2 linked regions of the Sphaerotilus montanus genome follow. The protein of the gene in region 1 interacts with the protein of each later gene in a pairwise test. Links are inferred from orthologs where the notes say so. Each region holds a gene or a part of one and is shown on either strand. Other genes may lie near its edges. The genes, in order: BDD16_RS17320 and hypB.

The links.
Region 2: the proteins of BDD16_RS17320 (region 1) and hypB interact in binary tests that used the Escherichia coli proteins (3 or more experiments, as listed by UniProt). The link is inferred for Sphaerotilus montanus from one-to-one orthologs.

The regions. Positions count from the first base shown.
Region 1 is NZ_JACCFH010000001.1:3,790,004-3,802,182, reverse strand. Bases 138-2,976 are described here. They hold BDD16_RS17320 (FKBP-type peptidyl-prolyl cis-trans isomerase), read left to right. Parts: upstream 138-1,212; coding sequence 1,213-1,740; downstream 1,741-2,976. Other genes in these bases: BDD16_RS17305 (Bax inhibitor-1 family protein), read left to right, coding at 2,818-2,976; BDD16_RS17310 (GlcG/HbpS family heme-binding protein), read right to left, coding at 2,261-2,674; dut (dUTP diphosphatase), read right to left, coding at 1,769-2,257; BDD16_RS17325 (JmjC domain-containing protein), read right to left, coding at 138-1,148. Also shown: more of BDD16_RS17325, read right to left, coding at 1-137; more of BDD16_RS17305, read left to right, coding at 2,977-3,513; dnaB (replicative DNA helicase), read right to left, coding at 3,584-6,028; rplI (50S ribosomal protein L9), read right to left, coding at 6,167-6,619; rpsR (30S ribosomal protein S18), read right to left, coding at 6,630-6,914; priB (primosomal replication protein N), read right to left, coding at 6,924-7,262; rpsF (30S ribosomal protein S6), read right to left, coding at 7,262-7,630; BDD16_RS17275 (sodium:solute symporter family protein), read right to left, coding at 7,748-9,853; BDD16_RS17270 (DUF4212 domain-containing protein), read right to left, coding at 9,846-10,127; ppsA (phosphoenolpyruvate synthase), read right to left, coding at 10,283-12,179. UniProt on the Escherichia coli protein: Folding helper with both chaperone and peptidyl-prolyl cis-trans isomerase (PPIase) activities. Chaperone activity prevents aggregation of unfolded or partially folded proteins and promotes their correct folding.
Region 2 is NZ_JACCFH010000001.1:3,558,279-3,564,069, forward strand. The notes cover bases 40-2,782. They hold hypB (hydrogenase nickel incorporation protein HypB), read right to left. Parts: upstream 1,985-2,782; coding sequence 1,094-1,984; downstream 40-1,093. Other genes in these bases: BDD16_RS16225 (Kae1-like domain-containing protein), read right to left, coding at 40-1,091; BDD16_RS16235 (hydrogenase maturation nickel metallochaperone HypA/HybF), read right to left, coding at 2,005-2,352; BDD16_RS16240 (hydrogenase formation protein), read right to left, coding at 2,345-2,782. In the rest of the region: more of BDD16_RS16225, read right to left, coding at 1-39; more of BDD16_RS16240, read right to left, coding at 2,783-3,457; [NiFe]-hydrogenase assembly chaperone HybE, read right to left, coding at 3,454-3,912; BDD16_RS16250 (rubredoxin), read right to left, coding at 3,905-4,150; BDD16_RS16255 (hydrogenase expression/formation protein), read right to left, coding at 4,147-5,076; BDD16_RS16260 (thioredoxin domain-containing protein), read right to left, coding at 5,067-5,549; BDD16_RS16265 (HypC/HybG/HupF family hydrogenase formation chaperone), read right to left, coding at 5,546-5,791. UniProt on the Escherichia coli protein: Involved in the maturation of [NiFe] hydrogenases. Required for nickel insertion into the metal center of the hydrogenase. Exhibits a low intrinsic GTPase activity, which is essential for nickel insertion.

The sequences.
Region 1 (12,179 bases):
CGCACGTCACTGCTGGCCGCAGCCAGGGTCGCTGCATCCAGTCGCCGCGCATCCGCGAGGCGCCGAAGAACCTGCGCATCGTCGCCAGCGGCGTGCCATGAATCGCCATTCATGAAGACATGGTGATCGTCGTAGAGCATGCAGCTGCGCGCGTCGAGCACCACCCCGCGGTTCGCCGGCAGGGGATCCCCGAACGCGAAGCTCACCGTCGGCTTGGGCTCGCTCATGTATTCGCCCAGTGCACGCTCCAGGGCACCCGGCTCTTCCAGCACACGGCGCAACCCATCCGCGGCAAACCGCACCAGCGCGGCCGGAATGCGCCCCGGCTCGGTGGTCGCCGGCTGGTCAGGGTCCGCATAGACGACCGGGCGAACACCCTCGTCGCCCGCGTCTTCCACCGCATCGGCCAGGCGCAGCAGTGTCTCGCGCGCCAGTTCGGAGCGGTGCGGCGAGCGGAAGCCGACGGAGCAGGTCATGCATTCGCCACCCACCGCATCGCCATCGTGTGCCCAGCCAGGCGGGAGATAGAGCATGTCCCCGGGCGAGAGCACCCACTCCTGCTCGGGCTGGAAGTTCTCGATGATCTTGACCGGCAAGTCCGGGCGCAGCCGGGCGTCCGGCATGCGGCCGATGCGCCAGCGGCGCTGACCCTGGACCTGGATCAGGAACACGTCGTAGGAATCGAAATGCGGACCGACGCCGCCCCCTTCGGCCGCCCAGGAGATCATCAGATCGTCCAGTCGGGCCTGCGGAATGAAGCGGAATGGCGTCAGCATCCCCTGTGCACTGGGCAGGTGCAGGTCCAGCCCCTGGACCAGCACGGTCCAGTCCGGCTGCTTCAGCGCCGGCAGGCGGCGCCGCGCCAGCGGGCCACGCTCCAGGCTCCAGACCTCGTCAGCGCCCCGCCCGCGGCGCGTCACGAGGCGGGATTCCACCTCTTCGCTTTCGGCCAGCTTGAAAAGATCGGCACGCGTCAGCGGTGGCTGGATGCCCGGCAAGGCCTGGCGCACCAGCAGCGGCGCGCGTTGCCAGTGCTGTTGCATGAATTCGGACGGGCTCAGACCACCCAGCAGCACGGCGGGTTGATCGAGCGGAGGGACGGCTGCATCGGGGTGCTGCCGCAGCGAGGGGCCGGAAGATTGGTTCATCCCGACATTGTGCCGGTCCGCCGGGCAGCACTCGCGGGCGCGCGCGCATGAGATGATGTCGCCCATGCAGATATCAGCCCCTTGCGTCGTCAGCCTGACCTGGCGACTCGAAGACGCCCACGGCCAACTGATCGACGACCTCGGCGACCCCGTCGAGTTCTATGTCGGTGGCGACGACCTGTTCGCCAAGGTCGAAGAAGTCCTGACTGGCCAGGGCGTCGGTTACCAGAACACGCTCCACCTGGAGCCGGAACATGCCTTCGGCGAGTACCACGCCGAACTCGTGTTCTTCGAAGAGCGCAGCATCTTCCCGGACGAGGTCTCGCCCGGCATGCAGTTCGAGGGACCGCCACCCGGCAGCGCCACCCCCGACATGCCCGCGGACGTGATCTACACCGTCACCGAGGTCTACGACACCCACGTCGTGCTGGACGGCAACCATCCGCTGGCCGGCGTGGCGCTCGTGCTGCAGCTGGAAGTCCGCGGCGTGCGCGAGGCGACCGAGGCCGAGATGGCCCAGGGCAGCGTCGGCGACGGTGAGGGCGAAGGCGGCCTGTTCAGCGTGGTACCCCCCGGCACGACCCTGCACTGACCCGCCCTGCCCGGTTCACGCCACCCGCTCAGGCGGGTGTGCTGGCGCTGGTAACGCCGGTCGAACCGAATCCACCCAAGCCCCGCTCGCTGCTGGCGGCGAACTCCTCCACGACCACCAGCCGCGGCCGCAGGATCGGCACGAACAGCATCTGCGCAATCCGGTCGCCCGGCTGGATCACGATCGGCTCCCCCGACGGATTGCGGTTCCAGACACTCACGTAGCACTGGGCCATGTAGTCCGCATCGATGACGCCGATGCTGTTGCCCAGGACCAGCCCCTTCTTGTGGCCGAGGCCCGAGCGCGGCACGATCACTGCACAGAAACCCGCACTGTTCATGTGCAGCGCCAGTCCGGTGGGCACCAGTTGCGCCGGCGCCTGCGGATGGATCTCCAGCGGCGCATCCAGGCAGGCGATCAGATCGATGCCGGCGGCCTGCTCGCTCTGGTAGCGTGGCAGGCCCCAGTCCTGCAGACGGGCATCCAGCACCTTGACTTCGACATCCGGTCCGACCACGGCTCAGGCCCCCGTCACGAGTGCAGCGATGCCGGCGCGCGCCACCTGCGCATCCTCGCTCGACTTCACGCCGCTGACCCCCACGGCACCGACACAGACGCCCTGCACCAGGATCGGCACGCCGCCTTCCAGCAGGCCTTCCACCGCCGGCGCGCTCAGGAACGAATACCGTCCCTGGTTGATCATCTCTTCATAGACGCGCGACTCACGCTGCCCCAGGGCAGCCGTGTGGGCCTTGGCCGGCGCGATGTGGGCCGACAGCGGGGCGGCACCATCCAGCCGCTGCAGCCACAGCAGGTGACCGCCGTCATCGACGATCGCGATCGTCACCGCCCAGTGGTTGCGCACGGCCTCGGCTTCAGCGGCCTGGGCCATGCGGCGGGTATCGTCCAGCGTCAGTACGGGCTTGGTCTTCATGGGATCGGTCCTGTTGTCCTGTTACGAAACACAAAGCGTCGCACTTTACCGCGCCGCTTCCCATGGCGCACGGCCCGGAACTAAACTGGACCTGCGGGCTCCAACGAACCGCAACATCTTCTTCACACCCTACTGGAGGTTCCATGAACGAACGCCTGCCCACCTTCCCCGGCGTGTCTGGTCAAGGCGCGCTGGCTGCACAGCAGAACCGCGTGCTGCGCAACACCTACCTGCTGCTCGCCGCATCGATGGTGCCCACCGTGCTGGGCGCCTGGATCGGCGTCTCCACCGGCCTGCTGGCCACGATGGGCAATGGACTGTCGATGGTCTTGTTCCTGGCCGGTGCGTTCGGCTTCATGTTCGCCATCGAGAAGACCAAGCACTCGGCCGCGGGCGTGGGCGTGCTGCTCGGTTTCACGTTCTTCATGGGGCTGATGCTCTCGCGGATGCTGGCCTTCGTGCTGGGCATGTCCAACGGGGCCTCGGTGATCATGCTGGCCTTCGGCGGCACGGCGGGTGTGTTCTTCGCGATGGCCGCACTGGCCAGCGTGATCAAGCGCGACCTGTCGGGCATGGGCAAGTTCCTGTTCGTCGGCGCTGTCGTGCTGATGGTGGCGATGGTCATCAACCTGTTCGTGCAGTCGAGCGCGATGATGATGGCGCTGTCGGTGCTGGCCATCGGCATCTTCTCGGCCTTCATGCTGTACGACATCCGCCGCATCCTCGACGGCGGCGAAACCAACTACATCAGCGCGACGCTGGCGCTGTACCTGGACCTCTACAACGTGTTCCAGAACCTGCTGATGCTCTTCGGCATCGGCTTCGGCAGCGACGACTGATCCACGGCGTTTCCACAACGCAGAAGGGGCCGCGAGGCCCCTTTTTCATGCACAACCGGCAGGAGACCGGTCAGTATTCGCCGCCGTAGCTGCCGGGCGCCAGGTTCTCGAACTTGGTCAGCGGCTTCATGAAGGCCAGCTTGACCGTGCCCACCGGGCCGTTCCGCTGCTTGCCGATCACGATCTCCGCCACCCCCGGCTCCTTCGACTCCTTGTTGTAGTAGTCGTCGCGGTAGATGAACATGATGACGTCTGCATCCTGTTCGATGGCACCAGATTCGCGCAGGTCGCTCATCATCGGCCGCTTGTCGGTGCGTGTTTCCACCGACCGGTTGAGCTGCGACAGGGCAATCACGGGGCACTGCAGCTCCTTGGCCAGCGCCTTCAGACCACGCGAGATCTCGCTGATCTCGGTCGCCCGGTTTTCACCGCTGCTGGAGCCGGAGCCGCTCATGAGCTGCAGGTAGTCGACCACGATCAGGCCAAGCTGCCCGAACTGCCGCGCCTGCCGACGCGCCCGCGCCCGCACCTCACCCGGCGTCAGCGCGGGCGTCTCGTCGATGAACAGGTGAACGCCATGCAGCAGGTCCAGCACCTCGGACAGCCGCCCCCATTCATCGTCGTTCAGCGCCCCGGTGCGCAGGTGCTGCTGGTCGATGCGACCGAGCGAGCCGACCATCCGCAGCGCCAGTTGGGACGCCCCCATTTCCATGGAGAACACGACGACCGGCTTGCGCTCCTTGACGGCGACGTGTTCGGCGATGTTGAGCGCGAAGGCCGTGTTGTGGGTGACGATGTCCTGGTCCGTGATGTAGAGCCGCTCAGGGTGACTGACGGAGATGCACTGGCAGACCGTCTCCCGTGTCGGCTCGATCGAGGTGATCGTCAGACGCTTCTGACGGGTCCAGGCCGCTGGCGCGCGGGCCTGTTTTTCCGAGAGGAGGAACAGGCTCTGTGGTTCCGGGTGGCTGATGTGGCAGACATAGGCCGGCAATCCTGGCACCCGCTCGCCGGCCGCGTTCGTGAAGTGTGGTTGCTTGACAGTGATCGAACACCAGCCGCCGAGCGAACGCACCAGTTCCGCCACATCGTCGGCCAGTTGCCGGCTCGACGTCGAAAAGCGAACGCTGCCCCATCGCTCCACCCAGCCATCGGTGTCGAGCAGACCGCGCAGCACATCCAGACGAGCGTCCCGATGAGCCTCCAGATAGCAGCGAGGCACGAACTTGTGCGCACTGGACAGGCCAGACACACCTAGCGCCTCCAACGCCATGCGCAAGGGATTGGGTTGCGAGCCAGCCAGACCTGCGACATGGCCCCGGTCCTGTCGCACGATCCGGTAGTCGTAGCCTCCAGCCTCGGTCATCACCATGCCGTCGCCAACCCGCGCCGACATCAGCGCGCACATCTGGGCGGACGCCGTCGAGAATCGAACGCTGCCGGTGCCCGAGAGTCCGCCATCCCCCAGCAATGCGCCGAGTACCCAGGGATCCACGGGCAATGAATCATGGTGTCCAAAGTCGCCACTGGCTCGATCAACCCAGAGTCGGGACTGGTGGCGCTTGGACCGAAGCAGGCCGATCAAGTCGGCTGTAGACACGACCCGCGGCGCCTTCCAGTGCCGCGAAGACACCCGCCAGAGATGTTCCGCACAACATTCGGTCGATCGACCATCCGAGAACGTGATTCGATAGACCTGACGAACACCCTGCGGGTAGACACCGGTGACGATCGACGGCCGGCCGTCCACCGACGCCAGCGCATCACCCACCGCCAATTCGCCCATCGATTTCCAGCCACCGCGGGTGCGCACGCGGGCATCCAGCGGTTGCGCCTTCCCCATCGAGGGCCGCGCCGCCAGGATGATCAGATCGCCGCCCTGGAACCCCGCCGTCATGCGGTCCAGGTCGATGAAACCGCTCGGCACACCGGTCACGTCACCCGCGCCGCTGTCGGCCAGTTCCTGCACGCGGTCGATCAGCGAGACGACGAGGTTGTCGAGCGAATGGAAGCCCTGCTTGTTGCGCGAGCCCTCTTCGCCGATCTTGAAGATCTTGCTTTCTGCTTCGTCGAGGATGATCGAGACGGGTGTGCCCTGCGGGTTCAGCGCCTTGGTCGCGATCTCGTCGCTGGTCTCCACCAGCTTGCGCAGGATGGCCCGCTCGCGGACGATCTCGGCGTACCGGCGCAGGTTGGCGGCGCCGGGCACGCTGTTGGCCAGCGCGTTCAGATAGCCCAGACCGCCCACGTCGTCGGACTTGCCCAGGCTCTGCAGGTGCTCGAACACCGTGATCACGTCGGCGGGCTTGTTGCCGCTGATGAGGGCCATGATGGCCGCGTAGATCAGCTTGTGTTCGTAGCGGTAGAAATCGTTGTCGGTGAGCAGGTCACCGGCGCGGTCGGACGCGCTGTTGTCGAGCAGCAGGCCGCCCAGCACGCTCTGTTCGGCTTCGACCGAGTGGGGGGGCACGCGCAGGCGCGCGACCTCGTCGTCACCGCCCCGGGAGGACGGCATCATGGATCCGGATGACAGGGAAGACATCGTTCGATGATAGGTCGGGAGGCGGGCTGTGGACAGGCCAAATGAAAAGGCCGGCTTGCGCCGGCCTTCAGGAGCGCCGTGACCAGCACGGCGCGGGCACAAGGACTGGGATCAGTCCGTCGCGCCGACGACAGCCACGGTCACATCGACCACGACGTCATGGTGCAGCGCAACCGCCACGGTCTGCGAGCCAACGACCTTCAGCGGGCCATTGGGCATGCGGACCTGGGCCTTGGCGACGACAAAGCCGGAAGCCTTGAGGGCTTCGGCGACGTCGGCGTTGGTCACGGAACCGAACAGACGGCCATCGACACCGGCCTTCTGGGCGATGGTGACGGTCTTGCCAGCCAGCTTTTCGCCTTCGGCCTGTGCGGCAGCCAGCTTGTCAGCCAGCACTTTTTCGAGTTCGGCGCGGCGGACTTCGAATTCCTTGATGGCCTTTTCGGTGGCACGACGTGCGGCACCGGTCGGGATCAGGAAGTTGCGGGCGTAGCCGTCCTTGACCTTGACCACGTCACCCAGGGTGCCGAGGTTGGCCACTTTTTCGAGCAGGATCACTTGCATACCGGACTCCTCAGACCTTGTGCTGGTCGCTGTACGGCAGCATCGCGAGGAAGCGCGCACGCTTGATCGCGGTGGTCAGCTGACGCTGGTAGATCGCACGGGTGCCGGTCAGGCGGGCCGGGGTGATCTTGCCGTTTTCGCCGACGAAATCACGCAGGATGTCGAGATCCTTGTAATCGATCGATTCGACACCGGCGACGGTGAAGCGGCAGAAACGCTTGCGCTTGAACAGCAGGGATTGCTGGTTGCGCTTGACCTTGCGGTCCTTGGAAAACTTACCACGTGGCGGGGGCATGACAACCTCCTAAGTCAATACTGGAACGTTGGGACGGGTGTCGAGCTGACGGATGTGGAACATGACGCCTCGACCGCTGCGCTGCTTGCCCAGGAATCCGTGGAAGACCGCGGATTCGCCGACGGCCAGTCTTTCGAGCTGGCGGGCAGTGTCCCCGAGGGCCGTCGCATGGATTTCCACGCTGACCTGCCTGGGGTGTCCGGCGTGCTCGATCTGCGAGGCGTGAGCCAGCCGCACATCCAGCGCCGGCAGACCTGCCGGGGTATAGCGCATGGCCGCACGCTCGACGACCTGGGCTGCGAGCAGCACCTGGTTGACCATCGGAGCGTGGCAGGCGTCTGCCGACATCAGTTGCTCGTTTCCTGCTGGGACGACGACTTGCGCGCTTCTTCCTTCTCCACGCGCTTCATCATCGACGAAGGACCGGTTTCGGCCTTGTCGCGACGAACCGTCAGGTGGCGCAGGACTGCGTCGTTGAAGCGGAAGCCGGTTTCGATTTCAGCCAGGGTTTCCTTGCTGCATTCGATGTTCAGGCACAGGTAGTGCGCCTTGGCCAGCTTGTTGATCAGGTAAGCCAACTGGAAGCGACCCCAGTCTTCGACACGGTGGATCTGACCACCGGACGCGGCCACCAGAGCCTTGTAACGCTCCAGCATGGCCGGAACTTGTTCGCTCTGGTCGGGGTGGACCAGCAGAACGATTTCATAGTGACGCATGGATACTCCTCATGGATTCCTGTTGCGGAAGCCGCCCCGTCGCGTCAAGAAACGGGTGCAGCAAGAGAAAAGCCTGCGATTGTAGCGCGTTTCTGGAATCGGGCGGATTCGGAGCCGCTACGACCACCCCGGCGTGCGCAGACGGTCCACCACCGCCTGCTCCGCCGGCCCTGGCGGTGGTGTCAGCAGGCTGGCGATCACGAGCACCAGCGCGCCGGCAGGTGCACCGAACACACCCGCCGCCATCGGATCGATGCCCCACCACGCACAGTCCTGCAAGCTCCGCGTGATACCGAACGCCCGGCGCAGCAGTTCGTGGTTGGTGACCATGTAATAGGCGCACACGCTCAGGCCCGACAACATGCCCAGCACCGCGCCGACCCGGTTGGCCCGGCGCCAGAAAATGCCCATCACCAGCGCTGGAAAGAAGGTGGCGGCCGCGAGCGAGAACGCCGCTGCGACGAACTGCAGGATGTCGGCAAACCGCATGGACGCGATGAACGCCGCCAGCAGCGCCACCACCAGCACCAGGAACTTCGACAGCATCACGCGCCGCATCGCCGGCGCACGCGGATTGATGAGCCGGAAATACAGGTCATGCGACAGCGCGTTCGAGATGGTCAGCAACAGGCCATCCGCCGTGGACAACGCCGCCGCCAGCCCGCCCGCCGCCACCAGATAGGTCACCACCAGCGGCAAGCCACCGATCTCGGGAGCGGCCAGCACGATGACGTCGCCCCCCAGGTGCAACTCGGCCAGCTGCAGCAGGCCATCGCCATTGATGTCCTCGACCGACACCAGCGTGGAATCCAGCTTGGACCAGCGCCGGATCCAGCCGGGCAACTGGTCGAAGGGCGTGCCGATCAGGTTGGTGAACACCTCGTACTTGACCATCACCGCCAGTGCCGGTGCCGCCAGGTACAGCAGCGCGATGAAGAACAGCGACCACGCCACCGAGCGCCGCGCCTCGCTGACCGATGGCGTCGTGTAATAGCGCGTCAGCACATGGGGCATTGCCGCCGTGCCCAGCATCAGGCACAGCACCAGCGCCAGGAAGTTGCGCCGCCCCACTTCGTAGGCCTCCCGCGCCACGGCATCCCCCCGCGGATTCCCCGCGGCGATCGGCTGCGCCTGAGGCGGCATGCCACCCAGCGGCAACGCCCGTTGCCGGGCATCGTCGTATTCATGCTGGTAGGCCATGCGGGCAGCACTTTCCGTCTGGGGCCGGCTCAGCAGCCGGCGCTCGGCCTGCTGCACCCGTGCCGGTGCCGCATCGGCGACCTGCAGGGCCTTGACCTGTGCCGACAGCGTCTCGGCATCATCGACCATCGCCTGGCGGACGTCGGCGAGCTTGCGCAGCGCATCGTCCGCACGCACCTGCAGTTGCCGGATCACGGTGAGTTCGGCCGGGTCCTTCTTGAACACCTCCTCGCGCTGGGTGACATGCTCCAGTTGCTGCCCGTACGAAAACAGCGGGAACGGGCTGCCGGTCTGGTTCAGCGACATCCACACCACAGGCGTCAGATAGGCCAGGATCAGGATGATGTACTGCGCCACCTGCGTCCAGGTCACCGCCCGCATGCCGCCGAGAAACGAGCACACCAGCACGCCACCGAGTCCGACGAAGATGCCGATCTCGAAGCTGAACCCGGTCAGGTGCGAGGTGATGAGCCCCACCCCGTAGATCTGGACCACGACGTAGACAAAGGACACCAGCGCGACCGCCACGACACCGACCAGCCGCGGCAGTTCGCCGCCGTAGCGCGCGCCCAGGAATTCGGGGATGGTGAAAAAGCCGAGTCGGCGGAGATAGGGCGCCAGCAGCAGCGCCACGAGGCAGTAGCCCCCCGTCCAGCCCAGGATGTAGGCGAGCCCGGCGAAGCCCTGCAGATAGAGCACACCCGCCGTGCCGATGAAGGAGGCGGCCGACATCCAGTCCGCGGCGGTCGCCATGCCATTGAAGATCGCCGGCACGCGGCGGCCGGCGACGTAGTACTCCGCCTCGTCGGTCGTGCGCGACATCAGGCCGATCGCCGCATAGACCGCCACCGTGGCAATCAGGAAGGTGCCGCCGATCCAGCTGCGCGGCCAGCCCATCCGCTCCATCGCGCCCAGCCCGAGGATGAACAGGAGCACGCCCAGCGTGTAGACCGCATAGCGGCGAAACAGCACCTGCGTGAAGACCCGTGTCTCCTCGGACGCCCCCAGACGCGGATCAGCCATGGCGGGAATCGCCCTCGGTCAGGACCTCGCGCTCCAGGCGGTCCATCAGCCAGGCGTGTCCGACGATGATCAGCAGGTACACGCCGATCGCGCCCTGCGTGGCCCACCAGTAGCCAGCCGGCATGCGCCCGACTTTCCAGGCATCCAGCGCATGGGCCCACCACGACACGCCGAAGGTGACGCCGAACCACAGCCCCAGCCCCAGCAGCGTCCACAGGCATACCCGGTGCCAATAGGTCCGTTTCGGGGAGCGGTCGTGTGTCCTGTCATCCATGCAATCACCTCTGGCGTGAATTGTGCGCAGCCGCTGTCAGACTCGCCACAGGAATGACACCAAGACGAACCACGCAATGCAACAGCCCACCGGGATGGGTGGGCTGTGCGGGGCGAGGCGACGGTGGTCGCCTCATGGGGTGCGCCGAGGCGCGGTCAGCGCTTGGCCAGACGCTGCCAGGTCTCGACGACCGAGTCCGGGTTCAGCGAGATCGACACGATACCCTCCTGCGCCAGCCAGTCGGCGAAATCGGGGTGGTCGCTGGGGCCCTGGCCGCAGATGCCGATGTACTTGCCATGCGCGCGGCAGGCCGCGATCGCACGGGAAATCAGTGCCTTGACGGCCGGATCCCGTTCGTCGAAGTCGGCGGCGAGGATTTCGAGGCCCGAGTCGCGGTCCAGGCCCAGGGTGAGCTGGGTCAGGTCGTTGGAGCCGATGGACATGCCGTCGAAGAACTCCAGGTACTGCTCGGCCAGGATGGCGTTGCTCGGGATCTCGCACATCATGATGACGCGCAGACCGTCCTGACCGCGCTTGAGGCCCTGGTCCGCCAGCATGCCGACGACGCGCTCGGCCTGCTTCAGCGTGCGCACGAACGGCACCATGATCTCGACGTTGGTCAGGCCCATGTCCCCGCGCACGCGGCGCATCGCCTCGCACTCCATCGCGAACGCCTCGCCGAACTCGGCGCTGACGTAGCGCGCCGCGCCGCGGAAGCCCAGCATCGGGTTCTCTTCTTCCGGCTCGTAGCGGCTGCCGCCGATCAGCTTGCGGTACTCGTTCGACTTGAAGTCCGACAGGCGCACGATCACCGGCTTGGGCCAGAAGGCCGCGGCGATGGTGGAGATGCCTTCGACCAGCTTGTCGACGTAGAACGCCCGCGGGCTGGCGTGGCCACGCGCGACCGACTCGACCGCCTTCTTCAGGTCGGAGTCGATGTTCGGGTAGTCGAGGATCGCCTTCGGGTGGACGCCGATGTTGTTGTTGATGATGAATTCGAGGCGGGCCAGGCCCACGCCCGAGTTCGGCATCTGGCAGAAGTCGAAGGCGAGCTGCGGGTTGCCCACGTTCATCATGATCTTGACCGGCGAATACGGCAGCTCGCCGCGCTGCACCTCGCTGACCTCCATGTCGAGCAGGCCGTCGTAGATGTAGCCGGTGTCGCCTTCCGAGCACGCGACCGTGACGAGCTGACCGTCCTTCAGGTGCTCGGTCGCGTCGCCGCAGCCGACCACCGCCGGGATGCCGAGTTCACGCGCGATGATGGCCGCATGGCAGGTGCGACCACCGCGGTTGGTGACGATGGCAGCGGCGCGCTTCATCACCGGCTCCCAGTTCGGGTCGGTCATGTCGGTGACCAGCACGTCACCGGGCTGCACGCGCTCCATCTCGGCGATCGAGTGGACCAGGCGCACCGGGCCGGTGCCGATCTTCTGGCCGATGGCACGGCCTTCGGCGAGGATGGTGCGGTCGGTGCTGCTCTTGAGCTTGTAGCGGTGCTCGACCTTGCCGGCCATCTGGCTCTTCACGGTCTCGGGACGCGCCTGCAGGATGTAGAGCTGGCCGTCGCCGCCGTCCTTGCCCCACTCGATGTCCATCGGGCGGCCGTAGTGCTTCTCGATGATCAGCGCGTAGCGGGCCAGCTCGGTCACGTCAGCATCGGTCAGCGAGTAGCGGTTGCGCATCTCGGGCGGCGTGTCGACGGTGCGCACCAGCTTGCCGGTGGCGGCCTTCTCTTCCGGCGTCGCGAACTCCATGCGGATCAGCTTGGAACCCAGGTTGCGGCGGATCACGGCGGCCTTGCCGTTGCGCAGCGTCGGCTTGTGGACGTAGAACTCGTCCGGGTTCACGGCGCCCTGCACCACCGTCTCGCCCAGGCCGTAGCTCGACGTGATGAAGACGACATCCTGGAAGCCGGATTCGGTGTCCATCGTGAACATCACGCCCGCAGCGCCCAGGTCCGAACGCACCATGCGCTGGATGCCGGCCGACAGCGCGACATCGGCGTGCGCGAAGCCCTTGTGGACGCGGTAGGAGATCGCGCGGTCGTTG
Region 2 (5,791 bases), 240 kb from region 1 along the record:
CCGCAGGACACGCCTTGCGGGCGATGCACCCGCAAGCCAGCCGCCGTCAGCCGCTCGGTCAGCCGCTGGCTCAGCAGCCGGTTGAAAAAACAGCCGCCCCCGAGGGCGACCGCGTGCAGACCGTCGCGGGTGGCCGCAGCAATCGTGGCGTCGGCCAGCGCATCGGCCAGCCCGACGTGGAACAGTGCCGCCCCCCGCCCGCGGGCGTCAGCGTCGTGGACATCCAGGGCCAGCAGCGCCTCCATCAGCGCCCAGATTCCCATCCCGTCATCCTCGCGAACGCGAGGACCCACCCCCGGAACCACCCCCGGATGCCACTCCAGCCACGCTGCCGCACACCGCTCCAGCGCGACCGCCGCCTCGGCTTCTTCTCGTTGCCGCACCGACAAGCCGAGCACCCCAGCCGCCGCGTCAAACCAGCGCCCCGCGCCCGTGCTGACCGGACAGTTCAAGCTACGCACCAGCATCGTTTTCACGCCCTGCGCCGCCGCCGCCCCGACCACCGGCGCCAGCCGTGGCCCGATCTCGTCACCGCGCCCCAGCGCATGCAGCACCGCCGCGACCAACCGCCACGGCTCCCGCGCCGCCACATCGCCACCGGGCAGCGCCAGCGGCGGCAGGTGCGCGAGCCGCTCGAACCCGCCGTCCATGTCCAGCCGCAGCAGCTCGCCGCCCCACGCCGTCCCGTCCGTGCCCAGCCCGACGCCGTCCAGCGCCAGTCCGAGCAGCGGCCCGTCCAGCCCCTTTTCGGCTTGCACCACCGCGAGGTGCGCGTGGTGGTGCTGCACGCCGATCGCCGGCACGCCGAGCCGATCGGCCCAGTGCAGCGCCAGCCGCGTGCTGTGGAAGTCCGGGTGCAGGTCGTGCGCGACGGCGTCGATCGGCCCGCGCGCGTCCCGCACCAGCGCCTCGACCGACGCCTCCAGCGCCGCGCAGGCGTCCGGCGTACCGAGGTCGCCATGCAGCGCCGACGCGGTGTAGCGATCCCCGTCGAGCAGCCCCGCCGTGTTCTTCAGCCACGCGCCGACAGCCAGCACCCGCCTCGCCGCGGGGCGTGGCAGGTGCAGCGGGGGCGGCGTGATCGCGGTCATGCTCACGCCGCCTGCGCTTCCTGCGCTTCCAGCAGCCAGTCCAGCCAGGCGTCCATGCCGACTCCGGTGCGCGCCGACAGCAGCAGCACCTCGATGCCCGGGTTCACCCGCTGCGCGTAGGCGATGCACTGCGCCACATCGAAATCGAGGTAGGGCAGCAGGTCGGTCTTGGTCAGCACCATCAGCCTGGCCGCCGCGAACATGTCCGGGTACTTGATCGGCTTGTCCTCGCCCTCGGTGACCGAGAGGATGGCGATCTTGGCGCGCTCGCCCAGATCCCACATCGCCGGGCAGACGAGGTTGCCGACGTTCTCGATCATCAGCAGCGAGGTCGGGGCGTGGTGATGGTGGTGACCGTGGTCATGGTCGTGCGTGTGACCGTGATCGTGTGCAGGGTCGTGGTCATGGTGGCTGTGCAGCGGCAGTCGCGCGAACGCCTCGGCGATCATCGGCGCGTCAAGGTGGCAGCCCTTGCCGGTGTTGACCTGGATCGCGGGGGCGCCGGTCGCGCGGATGCGGTCGGCGTCGTTCGAGGTCTGCTGGTCGCCCTCGATGACACCCAGCGGCAGGTCCGGCGCGCGGGCCTTCAGCGCCTCGATCGTCGCGCACAGCAGCGTCGTCTTGCCCGAACCGGGGCTGGAGACGAGGTTGTAGGCGACGACGCCGTGGCCGGCGAAGTGGGCGCGGTTGGCGTCGGCGATGCGCTGGTTGGCGCCGAGCACGTCGGCTTCGAGCTTGATGGCGCGTGCCTGGCTCATGCCGGGCACCGAGACGCGGGCCGGGCCGGCGCCGAAGTGCAGGTCGTTGCCCGTCGTCGCCGTGACCACCGGGGCGGTCGGGTGTTCATGCACCGCGCCGGGGGTGCCGGTGGAGCAGCCGCAGATGACGCACATGGGGAATTCCTTTCGTGGGTTCAGTCGTCGTGCACCAGCAGGTCCACGACACGCAGTTCGGTGCCGCCGGTCGGCTGCAGTTGAAAGCCGCCGCAGCGCGGGCAGGCGTCGGCGCGCGAGGTGATCTCGACCGTCTCGCAGCAGCGCAGGCACCACGCCGTGCCGGGCGGCTCGTCGATCAGGATCTCGGCGCCTTCCAGGCAGGTGCCCGGGATGCTGGCGTCCAGCGCGAACCGTAGCGCGCGCACCTCTACGCCGCTGAGCGCGCCCGCCTCCAGCCGCAACTGCGACACGCGGCGAAAGCCTTCGCGCTCGGCCGCGTCCTCGACCAGCCGCACGACGCCGCCCGCCAGACTGAGTTCATGCATGGCGCACCTCGAATTCGACACAGGGATCAAAGGCGACCGCGAGCAGCCGCGCCGCCGCGTCCCGCTGCGCCGGGTCGGTGTCCCGCAGCGCCGCGAGCGCGTGCGCCAGTGTGCCTGCGGGGTGGAAGTTCCATTCGGTCGGCGCGAGCACCTGCCAGGCCTGCACGCGCTGGCCGTCTGCGTCGAGCTGCACGCGGTGGACCAGCAGCCCGCGTGCCGTCTCGCACCAGGCCAGCCCGGCGCCGCGGCCCAGCGCGCAGGCACCGTGGTCCAGCCGGTCCGCGCCGTCCGGCGCACCCAGCCGCAGCACCTCGACCAGCCGCGCGACCAGCCGCAGCCACACCGTGCCGTCCAGCGGCGGGGTGCTGGCGTCGACGTCGGCGCGGCGGCTCCACGGTCCGGTGTCGGCGGGCTGGCCATGCCAGTGCGGGCGGGCACAGAAGGCCGGGTCGTCCGCCATCGCCTGTCCGAGCAGCGCCCAGTCGCTGGCGGCCGGCCGCAGCGACCGGCCCGGTGTGGCCAGCGTGCGCGCGGCCGGGCCGATCTGGTGCAGCAGCCGGACCAGTGCGCCGGGCGTGCCGAAGCGCACCGTCTGCTCCACCCAGCGCGTGGCCCAGCCGGTCGGATCGGCGTCGTGGCGCTGCAGCCAGTCGGCGGGGGTGTGGCCGAGCCACTTGTGGGCGAGCCAGACGGGCAGGGCCTCCAGCCGGTCGGCCGGGGGCAGGTCGTCGCGCCACAGCGGGCAGGTGCGCAGCAGCAGCGCGCCTTCGTCGCTGCGGCCGTCCTGGCGCAGCAGGCGCGGCCAGTCGTGGCCGATGCGCAGGATCTGCTCGCGGGCGGTGGCCAGGCGCAGGGTCTGGGCAGCCGCTGCCGGGTCGTCGGCCGGCTCGCCCCGGGCGGCGCGGATCGCGGCGATGGCGGTCAGCCGGTGGGCCGCGGCGCACAGCGTGAACACCGCGCCGAGCAGCGCCGGCATCTCGCCCGCGCGGCGGCCCGGCGCCAGGCGCGGCAGCAGGTCCGGGCGGGTGCTGTGGATCGCCGCCGGCGGGGCCACGCCGGGGCGCAGGTGCATGCGACCGGCCAGCGGTTCCGGGGCGAGTGTCATGCGCAGGCCTCGGCCGTGGTCGGCTGGCGCAGCAGGCGCAGCACCTCGCGCGCCGTGGCCACCGCGGCGGGCTGGTCGGCGAAGCCGAACATCGGCGAGAACAGCGAGGCCTGCTCGAAGGCCCCGATCGACGGCTCGTGCGCGCCGAGGAAGTCCAGCGGATGTGCGCCGTAGCGCCGCACGGCGGTGGCGCCGACCGGCAGCAGCCCGGCCGCAGCCGCGTCGGCCACCGGGGTGACAGGCAGGCGCAGCACGTTCATGAACCACGGCGTCACCAGCACGCCCATCAGCATGGGCAGCGCCACCGACGCGGACTTCGATCCCACCGCGACCGGTTCCCGCACGAACCCGACCGCCTGCACCGACAGCCCCGCGTGCAGCACCGGCACGCCGCGCATCCGCGTCGTGGCGATGCGGCGGAAGGTGGCCTCCAAGACCTCCAGCCGGTCAGCCATCACCGAGCACCATGAACTGTTCGGCCTCGCCGTCGCACTGCGGGCAGCGCCAGTGCGCAGGCAGGGCGGTGAAGGCCGTGCCGGGCGCGATCTGCCAGACCTCGTCGCCGACTGCCGGGTCGTAGACCCACCAGCAGATCTTGCATTCGAGCCGCGCGTCGGCTGGCAGCCGCGCCGCGTCGCCGAGGTAGCTGCCCTCGAAGCCCTGGAAGCCCGCGGCGCCGGTCGCCGTGCTCATGCCTGCTCCACCCACTGCAGCACCTCGACCAGCCGCTCGGCCGAATCCGCCAGGTCCTCCGGCGCGGCGCACGCCACCTCCGGCAGCCCGCAGACCTCGACCGCGTTCAGGATCACCGTGTCCTGCGAGTTGTAGTAGACGACGCGCCAGGTGTGGGCGGCGCAGGCGTTGGTGATGCGGCAGTTGCCGTAGCCGCGCGAGAGGATGACGATGCGGCCGGTGCCGAGCTGGTGGTCGATCCAGGCGATGTCCTCCAGCGTCACCGGCAGCAGCGTCAGGTTGACGACCTGCGGCGCATCGCCCGCGCGCCAGTGCTGGCGGTGCGCGGCCAGCTCGACCAGGATCGAGCCGGCGTTGAGCACGTTCGGCGGCAGCACCGCCGGCTCGGGTGGCACCGGCCGCGTGTCCTCGGCGGCGATGCGGTGCAGCAGCGCCGGGACCGCGCCGACCTCGATGGTGTCGAGCACGCGCCCGTCGTCGCAGCGCTCGATCACCCGCCAGACCCCGGCGAAGACCGACTCCTGGATCTGCGCCCGCGGCGCGCTGGGTGCGCGGCCCGGCTCGGCCAGCACCTGCGCGCTGACCTCGCCCTCGCCGAGCACCTGGTTGATGAGCGCCAGATCGGCCGCTGCCAGCCCGTCCAGCCGCACCGGCGCGACCGCCTCGCCGCGCAGCACCGCCTGCAGCCGCGCCAGCACCTCGTGCAGCGTGGACACGGCGCCCGCGTGGCCGGCGAGTTCCTCCGGCTCGGGCAGTGGCGGGGCGCGGAAGGTGCTCATGCCTTGGGGCATGGCGATGTAGTTCAGCGACTCGTCCTCGTCGCCGCTCTGGCTGCCGGGGCCGAGGGCGACGACCGGGATGGGGAAGGGCTTGATGTCGAAGGGCAGGGCCATGGCGATCGGTTCCGGTTCCAGGTTCAGTGGCATGCGCTGGCGCCAGCGGTGGCGCTGACGACGGGAATGCCGACGCCGGGCACGCGCGACGGCGCCGTCGCCAGGGCGGCCTGCACCTGGGCGACGTAGTCGGTCCAGTCGTGCATGCCGGGCAGGACGCTGACGTAGCGGCCCTCGCGCAGGAAGACCAGCGCCGGCCAGCGCAGCACGCCGTAGCGGCGGGCCAGCGCGTCCTCGTCCCCGCGGGCCGCGACGGCGATCCGGAAGCGGCCGCCGACGGCGCGCTGCAGCTCCGGCAGCACGACGGCCACGTCCAGCGCTTCCGGAAACCGCACCGGGTCGCCGCCGAGCAGCAGCACCCGGTCGCCTCCTTCGGCGGACCAGGCGTCCACGCTGTCGGGGGTGACGAGTCGGGCGTCGAACGCGCGGACGAGGCGGGCCACCAGCGGGTGCAGGTCGGTGGTGTCCGGGGACAGGGTGGTGGTGGGCATCGTCGTCATCGTCATGGGGTCTGTCCGGTCAGCGCGGCCAGCTGGGCCGCATCCATGGCCGACGGCAGCACGAAGGCCGCCGCGGTGTTCGTCAGTTCATGGCCCTGCATCGCCGCGGCGACCAGGTCCAGCGTGGCGTCGATCTCGGCGGCACGCTCGGGGCTGAGGCGTTCCTGCGCGCTGTCGAGGAAGACCAGCACCCACTCACCCGGCGCGCAGTCGCCGACCAGCGCGGTGTTGACGAGCCGCGACTCGCC